2 regions of the Marinobacter sp. SS8-8 genome follow, and region 2 is predicted to be linked to the other one. Evidence: predicted binding sites of a transcription regulator. Region 2 holds the regulator's gene; the other holds the start of a gene.

Region 1 (7,661 bases), on a different contig from region 2:
GGCAGCAACAGGAATGCGCAGCTGGTCGGCCAGCCAGTGTATCCGGGCAAGCCGCTGCTCCTCGCCGGATTCCAGGGTGCGGGCCGCGGCAATCCAGATCCGGGGGTCAAACAGGCGGGCCAGCCACTCGCCGCAGGCCAGGGCCTGATCGGAATCCGCCTCGGTGGGTGAGGGGGGCAGCCACAGGCACAGGCAGTCATCCAGGGTGTGGGTTTCAATGTCCCGGTAAAACAGCTGATACTGGCCTTTCTCGGCCCGGCGACGGCCGGTGGTGATCAACTGGCAAAGCTGGCCATAGCCTTTGCGTGTACGAGCCAGAAGAATAAAACGGGGCATGGTTGCGCCGGCTGGCGCATTCGACAGCTCAAACCAACTGCCGGTAATGAGTTTTACCGGGCTGTCTGCCAGCGTCGCCCAGGCCCGCGGAATGCCGGCAACGGAGCAGGCATCGGTGATGGCCAGAGCCTTGTAGCCAAGCTCGTGCGCCTGTTCGGCCAGTTCGTGTGGGTGAGAGGCACCGGTCAGAAAGGTGAAATTGCTGAAGCAGAACAGCTCTGCGTACTGATGATGTTCAGGCATCAGCCGAACCAGCCATGCACAAACCAGCCTCCGCGGGCATCCCGGAAGACCCAGGCCAGTTGGCCGCTGTTTAATTGGGCAACGTAGTAATCCCGGTGCACCCGCTGACCATCCCACCAGCCAGCGCTAATCCGCTCCGGGCCGGCAAACCAGGCGGCTGGCGCCTCGGTCAGCGGTTGCGGGTCTTTCAACAGCCAGAAAGGGCGCCTTGGCAGCTCTTCAGCCGGTGTTAACGGCGTTCCGGTTTTACGCAGAACTTCCGAGGCCGACCAGGCCCGTTCGGGGCGATGGTCGGCCTGGGGTGACAGTTGCCTGAGGGCCTGATCGCCCAGACGCGCCCGCAAGCGGCTGATCAGGGTATGCCAGGCTTCATTCAGATCCTGGGTTTCGCCCAGCAGATCCTGCCCGGCGGGCGCTTCCCGGGACAGGAAGCGCTTCACCAGCAGAACCATTGAGATAACTGGCGCGCTCAGGGAATGCTGCTCCAACCGCAGGCGAATCAGGTTGAGGAAATTATCGGCCCGGTGCTCCGGCCCGGACGTGCGGATCTGCAACCGGGTTGGTTCCGCATGCCGGTGCCTCAGAACCAGCCGCAGGCTGTCGGTATCCTGCTGGCGCCAGCAAAGGTCTTTCTCCAGTTCCGTGAGTATGCGCTGGAGCGGAAACAGCAGCCCCTGTGTGTGCTCAATCTCCTGTCCGAAATCCGCCTGTTGCCGGAACGAGTGGGGCGGTTGCCAGGGTGCCCGGGGATCCGGCCGGGTGCCCTGGATTTTCTGGGTATAAGCCAGAAGTTCCGGAGACAGGCGGCGTGCCAGCTCGTTGGACGGCAGATCAAAAACCTCCCCCAGCGTGTTCAGCCCCAGGCGTTGCAGGCGCATACAGGCTTTCTCATCGAATTCCGCGGCAAGCAGGGGTATCTGGCTCAGGGTTCGCTGAATATGGCCCTTGTCAGTTGTGCATTCCCCCTTACCAGCGCGGGCAATCAGACGGGCCGCCAGGGGTGTGTAGCCAACCCCGATCCAGGCATTCAGGTGGCGCTCATTCAGCCCCTGTTCCACCGTTAGCCAGGCAGCAGGCAACCCGCCGTACAGTTTCTTCAGGCTGCCAACTTCAGCCAGAATGCCATCCGGCGGCATCAGCACAATGTGGGCGGCATAGTGATACAGCCAGCGGGCCTGGTCTTCCAGAATCCTGGCTTCCTGAGTCTCATCAGCGCGCACCATGCCCAGACCCGGCACCAGACTGATGGCGGTTTTCAGACGCATACCGCTACGAATACCCTGGCTCCTGGCTTCGGGGCAGGCCTGGATCACCTTCTGGCCAGAGCCTTCCACAATCACCAGCGCGCCCTGGTTTTCACGGGAGTGGCGAATATGGTCCAGCAGCAGGTGCGGGAAATGCAGATACAGCCACAGCATGGAGAAGGATTACCCGGTTGAACCCGACCAGGGGCTCTGGACAACCCGGGTGGTTTCACGGAACGAGAGATCAGCCCGCTGGGCCATGGCCAGTGAACAGCGCTGCCTGGGCCAGCTTCCACGGCGTTTGACAACATTCACCTTGAGATCCTGCTGCTCGCCCGGCTCCAGTTCCAGGCGCAGGACAGCTGGAGAATTCTGCCCGGCGTAACGCCGCTCCCGGAACAGCACGCACACATTGCTACCGGCTTCGGCCGCCAGTTGCAGGCGCCGGACTTCCCGGGAAGCGAGTTTTCCCGGCCAGGCCATCACCAGACCCGTTACCGCTGAGCGAAGGCAGTTTTCCAGTGTCCACAGAAAGTCGCCCTCATCCTCGGTATGGATCAACACCACCTGATCCAGCTTCACGCCTTCCCGGGCCAGAGCGGGCGCATAAGGCGTGTGCGGCGGGTTCAGCCAGAACACGGTTTTACCCTCCCTGCACAGCCGCTGCATGAGTGGCAGCAACAAGTGCAGCTCACCAATACCCGGTGCATCCAGAAGGCATTCACTCAGGGCACCCCGGGGCCAGCCCAGGCCGCCAAGCTGGTTATCCAGAACCTGATATCCGGTTGGTTCTGCAGGTTGTGTGGTCTGGATGTGACGGTGCCCCTGCCAGACACGGGCATCCTGCATCAGCGTGTTCAGAAGCTCGCTCATGATGAAAGTTCTCAATATACTGTTTAAATATACAGTATATTGAGAATGGCAGGATTTCAAGGGGAGGGTTGATAAAACGAACGGCCAGGCCCACGCTTGTAGTACAGCCATCAGCCATGGAGGTTGAGATGAGTGACCTGAAAGAACACAGCTGCGAAGCCTGCAGCCCCAACGTGCCCAAGGCGACTGAGGAAGAAAAGCAGCAGTTGCACAAGAGCGTGCCAGACTGGGAGATTCTGAACATTGACGGCGAAGAACAGCTTTACAAGGTTTACAAACTCAAAAACTTTGTTAAGGCCCTGGAATTTACCAACAAGATCGGCGATCTCGCCGAAGCCGAGAATCATCACCCTGTGATTGTTCTGGAATACGGAAAAGTCGCGGTAAGCTGGTGGAGCCACGAAATTGGCGGCCTGCACAAAAATGACTTCATCCTGGCGGCACGAACCGATGCTGCGTTTAACGACATGCAATAATCTGGGTTGCGGCGGAATCCGGATGCCGCCGCCCTCCTGCCGGCTACCGGAGATCCTGAACATAGCTGCCAACGCTTCCAACTACCTTGACAGAGGGGGGAGGGCGGGGATCGTGACCAAGATCAATCGCAAAAGTGTGATCGTGCTGGCAGAGGACGGTAAGGCACAATACAAGGTCTCCCCAGGATTACTCAGGCCTCTTCGTGACGTGAAGTAAAGTAAGCCCACTACGTCGTGGAATGAACGTGCAGTTAGCGGTATAGGTTTGCATGAAATTGCTTTGGTTCTTAGAATGGCAAAAAACCCAGCGAAATATAAAATGAGGTATATCAGCTATGGAACCCGATAAATTGATGGAAGGCATTTCCAAGGAGATGTCTGCCGCTCTGAAAGTTATGGGTAAAGCCAAGACGGCTGAAGAAAAGCTCATGTACAGTGAGATAGTAAAAAACCTGAGCGAATCGCTTGGGGTTTTTCTCGGTTTGATGAGCGAGCTGTCATATATGGAAGATGATGATGGACCAATGCCATTTTAAAATGGCAAAACTTAAAATATCGATGGTTTAAACAGTCTCCCCCCTCTGTCACGATAGTTGGCAGCAGATTCAATTGGGCTCTAATGGACCAGGCTTTTTCAACCCAGCGCCTGAGCGGCCCGGGCAAAGGTCTCACCGGATGCGGCCGTCATCAAGTCAATGCCAGAACCCAACCTCGCGGCCCTGGAGAACGAGTATATCGCCCGCGATGGAGATCCCTTGCAATTTCGCTTCCGAATTGTCTCAAATAACCTATAGTTTCCTCACGAGGGGGTGTCAATTTCTTCCATCGACAGAGTGTGCTCGTTCCGGACCGTTCTGATAAGCAGGTAATCGGCTATGTCTGCCAACATACGAAAAGCCGCCATTGCGTACGCACAACCTGCGCAACTTCATGACCGCATACGTCGGGCTGTACTTCTGGGACCCTCTCATCGTTTGCCTTTGAGAGGCATTGCTGCCCCGCCTGCAGTCCCTGCCCCGGGTTGGCTATCTGGATTCGCCTCTAAGGTACTTCGCTATACCGTCGAATCCATCAGGAGGATGTAATGCCATTACCCGCCCCGCTATCCGAAGAACAGGTTTACCACGGTTGCCCAACGGAAAAGCTGGATTTCATCACCACGGACGATCTTGAAGACCTCGAGCAGCCCTGCGGGCAGGATCGTGTTCTGAGGGCGCTGGAGTTCGGGGCAAGTATGCAGGCCAGTGGGTTCAATCTGTTTGTCCTGGGGCCTTCTGGGGCAGGCAAGCACGAACTGGTGGAGCGGTTCCTCTCGCAACATGCGGCGAGACAGCCGGTACCCCCCGACTGGTGCCATGTATTTAACTTTGGGTTTTCAGACCGTCCGAAAGCCATCCAGTTGCCGGCCGGGGAGGGGCAGCAGTTCAAGAAAGGCATGGATGACCTGGCGGAGGAATTGCGCACGGCCATCCCGGCGGCCTTTGAGAGTGAGGAATACCAGGCACGGCTGCAGGAGTTGCAGGAAGAAATGGCAAAACGCCAGCATCAGGGCCTGTTTGAAATCCAGGAGGAGGCAAACCGCAATAACATTGCGATGATCACCACACCGGCTGGCTTTACCTTTGCGCCTATGCGAAAGGGCGAAGTGATTGACCCTGAAGAATACAAAACCTTCTCTGATGAAGAGAAGCAGCTGATCGAATCCAAGGTCGAGGAGTTGCAAAAGAAACTCCAGCAAACCATCCAGCAGGTTCCCAGGTTGCGGAAGGAAGTTCGGGAGCGCGTGCATGCCCTGAACGAGGAAATGGTGCAACTGACCCTGGGTGGCCCCATTGGCGAACTGCGGGAGAAATGGTCGCATCTGCCGGACGTTGTTGACTACCTGGATGCAGTGCGGGAAGACGTGGTTGAGCATGCAGAAGCCTTTCAGGGCAGCGATAACGGTCCCCCGGCCGGTTTGCTGGCGCGCTACAGGGTCAACCTCCTGGTGGACAATGCGGACACTTTGGGGGCACCGATCATTTATGAGGACTTGCCCAATCACCAGCATCTGGCCGGGCAGATTGAGCACCGGGCCCACCAGGGTAATCTCTACACCGATTTCACCCTTATTCGCGGCGGCTCCGTGCACCGGGCCAGCGGTGGGTATCTGATCATCGACGCCCGTCGTGTGCTGACCCAGCCAATGGCATGGGAGAGTCTTAAGCGAATCCTTTTCTCTGGTGAAATCCGGATCGAGTCGCTGGAGCGGCTCTATGGGCTTGTCAGCACCGTCAGCCTGCAACCAGAGCCGATTCCGGTTTCGGTCAAGGTGCTGCTGTTGGGGGATCGGATGTTGTACTACCTGCTTTCCCATTATGACCCCGATTTTCTGGACCTATTCAAGGTGGAAGCGGATTTCGAGGATGATCTGGATCGGAACGACGACTGCTACGAGCTGTATTCCCGAATGATCGCCACCATGGCCAGAACACTCGAAATACGGGCCCTGGAACGTGACGCGGTAGCGAGGCTGATTGAGCATGCCAGCCGGCTGGCGGCGGATCAGCGTAAGCTGACCGCCCATGATCGGGTGCTTCGGGATATTCTGAGTGAGGCAGACCACTGGGCTGGCCAGTCCAGTGCCGATACCGTTGAAGCCCGCCACATCCAGCAGGCCATCGATGAGCGTGAATACCGTGCCAGCCGGGTTCGGGAGCGAAGCCGGGAGCAGATAAGCCGGGGCATTGTGATGATAGCCACGGAAGGTGAGGAAGTGGCCCGGGTCAACGGTTTGTCGGTGCTCAGGCTTGGCGCTTCCATGTTCGGGCAGCCCACGAGGATTACGGCAACGGCCCGGCCGGGGAAAGGCCAGGTTGTGGATATAGAGAGAGAGGCCAAGCTCGGCGGTCCGATCCACAGCAAGTCCGTGATGATTCTTTCCCGGTTTCTGGCGAGCCGATATGCGGGCGAGGGTGATTTGTCGTTGTCTGCAAGTCTGGCTTTTGAGCAGTCTTACGGCGGTGTAGAGGGGGATTCCGCCTCGGTGGCGGAAACCTGCGTGCTGCTTTCCGCAATTTCCCGGGTTCCGCTGAAGCAGTCCTTTGCCGTGACCGGGTCCATGAATCAGCATGGTGAGGTTCAGGCGGTGGGTGGCGTCAATGAAAAAATAGAGGGCTTTTTTGACGTTTGCCGGGAGGCAGGTGAAATAGGGGGGCAAGGGGTCTTGCTGCCGGCGAGTAATGTGGAGCATCTGATGCTCAGAGCGGACGTGCGCCAGGCGATTGCCGAAGACCGGTTCCGGATTTATCCAGTCTCTGACATCAATCAGGCCATTGAGCTTTTAACCGGCCTGGAGGCCGGGGAACCCGGCAGTAGCGGGGAGTTTCCCGAGAACAGCTTCAACCGGCGGGTTGCCGAGCGGCTGGCGAGGTTCGCTGAAGCCAGTAAGAAGCGGGATGACAACGCAGACGCGAACAGCAGTGGGGGCAAAGGTAGTGACTGACGCACCTGCAGATCAGGCTAACCCCGGCACGGCAACCGGACGTGTGTTGGTACTGCTGGATGGCTCCAGAATGAGTTATGCCGCACTGGGGGCAGCGGCAGAAATTGCTGCGAATACCGGTGCCGATGTTCTGGGTGTGTTTGTTGAGGAACTGAACCTGCTGCGCAGTGCGGGTTATGATTTTGCCAGAGAGGTCGGCTCGGCGTCCGGCGTTAGCCGGCCCTTTGACCCGACCAAGCTTGAGCAGCGCATGCAGAGGCTGGCTGGCCAGGCTCGTTGTGCTCTTGCTGGCGCCGTGGCCCATTACGGTGGCCGGCATACTCTGAGCATCGCCCGTGGCAGTGTTGTTGAGGAGGTGCTCGCGCTGGCAGGGCCCCAGGATCTTCTGGTTCTTGGTCGGGTTGGCTGGTCCTCGGCACCCGGGGCGCGGCTGGGCTCCACGGCAAGAGGCCTTCTTCGCCGGTCGCCGGGCAGGGTATTGTTCTGGTGCGAAAGGCGGGTCTTGCCACAGGGCAGGGTTGTGGTCTTTCTCAATGACCACGAGGATGCAAATCGCCGCGCTATCAGGGCAACGGCAGAGGCAGTCAGGCATTCCCATCAGCCTGTGACGCTGTTACTGGGTTCGGGTTCGGAGATGCCACTGGAAGCCTTTCAGGCCATCAGGCAGGACCTCGGTATTCCGGAGTCAGACCTTCGTGTACGGTCGCTTCCTGCGACCGATCCGGTTACCGTTGTCCAGGTTTTGCGTCAGGAGAAGGCCGCCCAGTTGGTGCTCAGCCGGGAATGTACCTTGCTTCAGGAGCCCGGCGCGGAGCAGCTGCTGGTGGCCCTGAATCTTCCGGTAACGGTCACGCCATGAAAGCCCCTCGTTTTTTAAAGGCCAGATGCTCTGATGTTCCTGGATATTCTCCATCTGATTTCTCAGGATATCGCTCCGCGATCCAGGCTCGAGCACCACTGGGGCCCACCACTGGGAGTCGTGGTGGGGTTCTGCATGGCGCTGTT
Region 2 (7,661 bases):
GCTCGTCGCCACTTCTTAAAAGCGCCTTTGCCTCCTCGCCGGCAAGGACCTGCTCCTCACCAATAAACTCAAGAATGGTGACCATGTCCCGCAATCTTGAATCATCCTCGCTCAGCACCAGCACTTTGTTATTTTTAGACATTCAACAGAATCTCTTGAGGGATTTGTGCGGTATTTAAGACTGTAAGAACGACTGAGTCAATTTTATGACGCTATTTTGACGGATTTGAGGAAATATTTCGATAGGCCCTGGCTGCGCTGCGGTTCCGGTTGACACCTTTGAGACCCGCTTCCGCTTCCTTGCGGGCAATGCGGGCGAATTCATCCGCAGCGTCAATAAACTGCTGCAGCTGCTCCAGCCGGAGCCGCACCGGCTCCGGCTGGAGCTCTCCAGTCTCCAGGGCAGCCATCAGAGGCTCAACCACCGGCCGAACCTTGTTATTCAACTGTGCCATGGCGTCCCAATCCCTGTCCGCCAGCGCGCGACCAAGACCTGCCATCAGCCGGTCAAGGTGTTCCAGTTGAGCCTGAGGGTCTGCCATTGAACTCTCCTTTCAAATCAAGGTCCCGCCAGGCCGTCGGTGCAGTACCGCTCCGCCGTGAGGTCGTATGTTGTTTCTATGGTAGTCCAGAATACCGGCTCACGGTAACAACTGAATATTGCAAATCCTCTCTGCTGCCTTTTGCGCCACCATTTTTCGAAAGACAGCTGCAGAAATTTTCTGCCAGAAATGGTAAGGTGGAAGATTAATTTTCCAGGGTTAGGCCCAGCTACTGGGATTGCAGGTATTTCATGGCCTCACAATGGCATTCACTGGTTTCGCAGAAACTGTTCCTTGCCCGGACATTGCTCGGTCAACTTGACCGCGCAATGGCTCCGAACAATGAGCCCGCACCCAACGAAGCAGAACAGGCGTTACGTCGCGAAGCGGCGATACAGGGGGCCACGGAGTTGCTCTTGAGATCCAGAGGCCTGCTGCTGGTAATGATTGCCCGGCTGTACCAGAAAAAGTCTGCAGAGCCTTCAACACTGGACGAGCTGGCCAAGGCAATCGGAGAGGAGTCCAACGAAGTAAACCGGCTGCGGGAGATTGAGCGCAGCGCCGGAAGCTGGTGGAACCATCTGGATCAGCTGGAAATGGCCCAGGGCCGGCCGCCGGCAACCCGAAAAACAGTCAGTACGGAAAATATCATTGCGGTATCGGCCGACTCAGGCCCGGACCGGTCTGTCCCGGCGCTGCTGAAAACACTCAATGCCCTCAAACACTTTGCCGACGATCTGGAAGAACAGCATAGCGAGTGGTAAGCGCAGAAGCCTGGCCATTATCCGGATCTCAACAACTGAAAGGTTTACTGAATGTCACCATCGTTTTTTGAAATCGTACAATTGACCAATGGCGACTATGCCCTGCGCCGCATCGACGATGACAGCGTACCGCTGGTAAAGATCTCGTTCTCGGAAGAAGCGCGGGAAATGATGGAAGACCGCGACCTGTCCGTTGCCAAGGCAATGATCGCCGCGGGCATTGAAGCTGTCGGCAACATTGCACAGGATATCGACTGGGAAGACGACGAACCGGACACCCCGGACCCCCGACCCTCCTACACCCTGCACTGAGCGATTAACGCTGCCTTAACACCACACCGTGGCTGTTACCCTGTGCAGACGCCTTTTGCAGGGAATCGTAGGCAGCACGGCCCAGTTTCCGGGTCCACATGACAACCGCATGGCAGGTACCTGCGCTCAGGGCGCGCTCAGCCAGTTCCTGCGCAGGGTAATCCGGGGTTGAGCGGAGCACCAGCAGCTCGCCGGCAACAATCCCGTGCATTTTCTGCCATTTGCTGACCAGTGCCTGAGGTGGATCAATCCACGCCAGCCAGCGGTTCTCCTGGTTCAGTTGGGTCAGCATAGGCAGCAGCAACTGGAAGTTTTCCACCTGCCCCTGCGGCAGGATGATTTCAGTCACATTTCCGGTAGCAGGCGCTTCCATGGCCTCCGGGGCGCGTTTGGCGCGAACGCCGGAACGTCGCTCGCGGGCGACAGTTGCCGGCACTGAACAGGGCAGAGCGTTGTGTTGGTATGCCGGATTCTGGTTAAAGCTCAGTTGTTCCATATGTCACCCGCTTCTCAATAAATCCGTGGTTATCCGGCCTGATCAGTGAAGATCAGAGCGGCGGATAACCCCCACACCCAGACCTTCAATGAACAGTTCCTGCTTTTTCAGGTCCACTTCAATGGGCGCGAACTCGTCATTCTCTGCGATCAGGTAGACTTTCGAGCCTTCCTTGCGAAAACGCTTGACCGTGACCTCATCACCCACCCGGGCAACCACCACCTGGCCGTTATGGACATCCCGGGTACTGTGAACCGCCAGCAGATCGCCGTCCAGAATACCGATGTCCTTCATGCTCATGCCTCTAACCCGAAGCAGGTAATCAGCCGGGGGTGAAAAGAACTCCGGCCGAAGAGCGCAGTGATCCTCAACGTGCTCCTGCGCCAGTATCGGACTACCAGCGGCCACCTGGCCAATCACCGGCAACCCCAGATCCTCTTCTGCCTCGGGCAGACGGATGCCCCGGCTGGCGCCGGGCACCATTTCTATGGCGCCCTTGCGAGCAAGTGCCCGCAGGTGCTCTTCGGCGGCATTTGCGGAACGAAAACCCAGCTCGGCTGCGATTTCGGCCCGGGTGGGCGGATAGCCGGTCTCATCAACGTATCGGCGGATGATGTCCAGTACCTGGGATTGCCTTGCTGTAAGCTTCATTGAGCGACTCCGCTTGATCAGGGCCGGTATGTCCGTTCTGAAACGGAAACCCCGAGGGGCGCCGGCCAGCCTGTTTTTATATACAGTCATTCGACTATATACAGTGTTTTATCCAGTGTAAAGCCAGCACCCTGATTTTGTTGCCAGTGCTTAAAGATGACGATCAGCACCGGTGTGATATGGTGAGACCATGACTCACTACCTACCAGGGAGCACCATGACACGGACCAAGGCCTGCAGGATGCCCGACGTTCTGAAAACCGCAGATGGAAAGGAGCGCAGGGTTGGCGTTGAAATTGAAATGTCCGGTCTGGGCTACGACCAACTGGTCACTCTTGCGGCAAGGCTTCTGGGAGGAGTACCGGTCCTCCGGTCACGGTACGTCACATCGCTGAAGACAGAGCTGGGTGAATTTACGATTGAACTGGATTCCGCCCCCATCAAGGATCTTGACCTGGCCGATGAGCGGCTTCCCCGTTCGATCCGCGAATTGGGCGGCCAGGCCATGGATGTGATCGACGCTGCTGCGGAAAGGATCGTGCCGCTGGAAATCGTCAGCCCACCGTTACCATTTACCCGCCTGGAAGCAATCGAATCCCTGATTGATAATCTCCGGGAGGCCGGCGCCCTTGGCAGCCGTGAAGCGATCTACTTCGCCTTCGGCCTCCAGCTCAATCCCGAATTGCCGGACCTAAGGCCGGCAACGCTGGTGCGTTATTTCCAGGCCTTCACCCTGCTGTACGACTGGCTCAAGGCCAGGCACCAGCTGGATGTCAGCCGCAAGTTCACGACCTATATCGAACCCTGGCACAGCCGGTATACCGAAAGGCTCATGGCAGACGACTACCAGCCGGAACTGCCGCAGCTGATGGAGGATTACCTGGAGTTCAATCCAACCCGGAACAGGGCCCTGGACCTCCTGCCCCTGTTTGCCCATCTCGATCATGAACGGCTGGATCACCACGTCCGGGACCCGAGAATCAAAAGCCGGCCAACCCTGCATTACCGGCTGCCGGATTGCGATATCAACAACCCGGACTGGCATTTCTCATCCGTCTGGAATGACTGGGTGGTGCTCGAGCAATTAGCCAGTAATCCGGACGATCTGTCGGAGATGCGCGCGCTGTTCCGTGAAAGCGGTAAACTCAACCTGCATAATCTGACCCACAGCTGGCAGGAAACCACCGGAAACTGGCTGGCCAGGAAGGGCTATGTCTGGGCCGCCTGACAACCCCGGCAGGGAACCGGAAATACCGGGGCTGACCATCGGCATCAGCGGCCCCGCAAGAAAGAGCCTGGCACACCGGCTGATCAGCCTCGGCCTGAGACTGCACGGGGCCCGGACCTACTACATTCGTCCAGGCTCCCGGGTGGATGTCTCGCTCCTGGACGGGCTGGTGCTCTCCGGCGGCACCCATGTTCATCCGGAGCGCTATGGCCAGGAGCCGCAGGTAACCGCGCGCTATGATCGCAAGCGGGATACCACCGACCAGGCGCTGCTGGAGCAGGCGGAAGAAATTGGCATACCTGTGCTCGGTATCTGCCGCGGCGCCCAGTTCATCAACGTTTTCCACAACGGGTCCCTGTGCCAGAACGTGACACCTCTGCGAGTGAACACACGGCATCGCCCGCTGTTGTTACCACTACAGACGGTTCGCCTGGTGGAACCCAGCCGGCTGCGGCGGATGATGGATTCCCCGGTGATCGGTGCCAACCGGATTCACAGCCAGGCCATTAAGCGCCTGGGGTGCAACCTGCGCGTTACCGCCGTCGACAACGATCTGTTTGTTCAGGCCATTGAAAATACCCGCGGCCAGTGGCTGATGGGCATTCAGTGGCACCCGGAGTATTTGCTTTACCACAGCGGGCACAGGCGCATCTTCCGCAATTTTGTGGACGCCGCCCGCCGGTTCAAACTGGCACGCCTGGAACCGGATACCGGCGAGGCGTGATATCAATGCGGCATGCACAGGAGGAGCTTCCATGGCCGAACAGAACCAAGCGTCCCGTTTTCTTCTTACCCTGGCACTGATGGTGCCGGCTCTGACCCTGGCGGGGGAAGTCACCCTTTCCGGCGAGGGCAGTGTTCGCTACGAGCCGGACAGTGCACGGCTTCAGTTTACCGCCAGCGCCGAACATGCACTTGCGCAGAAGGCCACGGAACAGGTAGCGGCTCTGGTGACTCAATGGCGAGAGGGCATCAGCCGCTATCGGGACCGGCTCGGGGAATATTCCGACTCCACCGTCAACCTTTATACCCGCACCCTGCCCCCCGAAGTACGGGGCGAAGAACCGCAAAAGCAGGCCGTGGCCTCCCAGACCATCAGCTTCAGCATCAATGACCTGACGCTGCTTAACCCTTTGTTGCAGCAGGCCCAGGCTCTGGGACTGGACTATAGCCTGGGACCCCACCAGTTTTTCCACTCGGATGAAACGGGCCTGGAACAGGAGGCACTGGCCAGGGCCATTGCCGACGCCAAAGCCCGCTGCAGTTTCGTGGCAGGCCAGCTGGACCAGGCCTGCGGGGATGTCGTGACCATCAACGTCAATGGCGGCCACCGCCCCGCGCCAATGATGATGGCGGAAGCCAAGGCAATGTCCGATACCGTATCCAGCGTGGGTGAACGGGAAATCCGGGCTTCGGTCAGCGCCACTTTCGAGCTGGACTGAGCTCAGAAATCCCGGGTATAGAAGATATCCAGAGAAGCCGCCAGGCCACTGGCGGCTTCCATGTAAATATTCTTGCCAAGGTTATACCGCAGCGCGATGGTCGTGATTGGCTCGAAAATCCCCACACCATAGCGGACACTCAGTTCGTCGGTCAGATAGCCACTGGCCACCACCGATGTCTGCTCACCCGAACCCGCTGCCTCGAGCGTCAGTTGCCGAATGCCAAATTCCTCACCAATCCGCCCTGTAACCTTGTTCGCCTGGGTCAGGCCCAGCGACAGCGCCGCCCGGCTCATCTGCCCCTCATCGCCCCGGCTCTGGGGTGCCCTGCCCAGGATGACATAGGACAGCGCGTCTGTCTGCGGCATATCGGGATTGGAGAAGACTTCCGTTTCAGGCGACTGCACGGGGCCGCTCAGGCGAATACCGGCAACAACCGTATCAACGGTACGTACGGCTTCAATGTCCAGGTAAGGCTGGGTCAGATTACCGACAAACAGCAGCCGGGCCCGCCTCAGCTCAAGCTCCTGGCCGTATGCTTGGTACTGGCCATTAACCAACTGAAGTGTCCCGCGTGTGTCCATGTCATTACCGATCCGCAGAGTCCCCTGAAGATCACCGGTTACCCCGAATGCCGCGAAGGTGACCTTGTCTTCGCCCACCACAACCTTGACATCCATGTTCAGGGAGCGAACAACGGGCTCCTCCCGTTCAACACCCACAATGACTTCATCCTCCGACACCGAAACCGCCTGCTCCGGCAACCCCTTGATTTCAATAGCACCTCTCGGAACCCCAATGGCTCCGGATACCTGAAGGGATCCCTCCCGGAACTCAAGAGTGAGGTCAGGCTCCACCTCCAGTTGGGCATAGGGCTCCAGGTTAAACGGCAAACGGCTGCCGGAAATGTTGATTTCACCCCGGGGTGCCTGCTGCCAGTCGAACTCACCATCGATGATCGTCCGGCTTCTGGAATTACTTTGAATCCGGCCGCTGAGCCTGGCGGAATAGCCCGCAAACTCAAGGCTGGCAACCACCTCTTCCATTGGCACGGGTAGCCGGGGATCCGACACCCTGCCGTTGGTCAGGTTCAGCGCCCCGTTTACAGCGGGTCCCATCAGGGGACCGGAGATACGGCCTCTCCCATCCACCCGGCCGGCAACGTCCTGGAGTCCGGAGAGCAGACCGGCGAGGGCAATATCGAGTCCGTCGAGCTGGAAGGTTCCGTCAACAATACGATCTTCCGAGTCTGGATCCAGCCCCATGTCAAGGGCAACGTCACCCAGCTTCGGGCCGGAGAGACGGGCCGCCAGACTGGCCTGCCCGGGCTTGAGACCAACTTCAGTTGTCAGCGCATCATAGGAAAGGGACGCCCATTCACCATCCACCAGCAACTGAAACTCGCCGTCTCCGGCATCAAGGAAGATCCGCCCATCAGGCCCGGCACCGGTGGTCGTAAAATTGACTTCGCCGTTTATCCGGGCATTCCAGCGCAGGGTCTCCGGCAGCAGGGGCGCCAGCGCCTGCGCCGGGAACCGGTCTATACGATAGCCAAGACGGGGCACGGGAAGCAGTGTCTGATCGTCAGCACAGACCGCGCTCTGCTGCCAGCGCCAGCAGTGATTGCCAAAGGCAAGCTCTCCTCCTGTGCTGTAGTCCAGGGCCGCCGGCGACTCCAGTTGCCAGCGCTGGGATTGCCCCGGAAGGGCGATAACACCCGTGGACAGCGCCCCCTGCCAGGTCCTCCAATCCGCCCCGGCGCCACCCTCAAATCCGAGCTCCAGATTTGCCTCGGTGTGGCTGGCGCCGATGGTCAGCCTGTGCTGTTGCTGTGTGCCACTCGCGTCCAGGACAAGCGCTTCCAGTTCCTGCCCGAACGCGTGGATGTTGCCCGCCTCTAACTGGCTCATGAGGCGAAGGCCAGATTCCAGGCGCGCCTCCAGATTCAGGTTTTCCACAGAGAATTCATTCCGCCAGCGCAGATCACGGACATTTGCCGTCAGCTCGCCGGTCGGGTCTTCCAGCGTACCTTCTGCCTTTAGCTTTGCCTCCAGACGACCCGCCAGGCCGGACAGCAATGCTTCGGGCTCTGGCATGCTCAGGGCCAGGTCACCGCGGATGTTGTTGCCCCAGGTTCCACTCCCTTCCAACTGGTTATCCCCCACTGACAGTTCCAGACCCGACAACTCCCAGCTTCCCGAGGAGGTATCGAGGCGGCCTGCCAGG

The links. Region 2 encodes LexA, which represses DNA repair genes until DNA is damaged. Its sites were predicted from a motif close to CTGTNTNNNNANACAG; they were not measured.
Region 1: imuA (translesion DNA synthesis-associated protein ImuA) is a predicted target of LexA. The motif match lies at 2,716-2,731, and genes of this name have one in related genera.

What each region holds. Positions count from the first base shown of each region.
Region 1 is NZ_JASSVN010000009.1:69,844-77,504, reverse strand. It holds gene QPL96_RS10865 (error-prone DNA polymerase) at 1-579, opposite strand, end outside; gene QPL96_RS10860 (DNA polymerase Y family protein) at 579-1,997, opposite strand; gene imuA (translesion DNA synthesis-associated protein ImuA) at 2,007-2,696, opposite strand; gene QPL96_RS10850 (4a-hydroxytetrahydrobiopterin dehydratase) at 2,825-3,172, shown strand; gene QPL96_RS10845 (hypothetical protein) at 3,508-3,708, shown strand; gene QPL96_RS10840 (Lon protease family protein) at 4,257-6,656, shown strand; gene QPL96_RS10835 (universal stress protein) at 6,649-7,515, shown strand.
Region 2 is NZ_JASSVN010000023.1:6,202-13,862, reverse strand. It holds gene QPL96_RS17270 (sigma-54 dependent transcriptional regulator) at 1-142, opposite strand, end outside; gene QPL96_RS17265 (SOS cell division inhibitor) at 213-542, opposite strand; gene QPL96_RS17260 (DUF6586 family protein) at 794-1,306, shown strand; gene QPL96_RS17255 (hypothetical protein) at 1,358-1,618, shown strand; gene QPL96_RS17250 (cell division inhibitor SulA) at 1,623-2,114, opposite strand; gene lexA (transcriptional repressor LexA) at 2,157-2,765, opposite strand; gene QPL96_RS17240 (amidoligase family protein) at 2,983-3,993, shown strand; gene QPL96_RS17235 (gamma-glutamyl-gamma-aminobutyrate hydrolase family protein) at 3,977-4,717, shown strand; gene QPL96_RS17230 (SIMPL domain-containing protein) at 4,749-5,435, shown strand; gene QPL96_RS17225 (translocation/assembly module TamB domain-containing protein) at 5,438-7,661, opposite strand, start outside.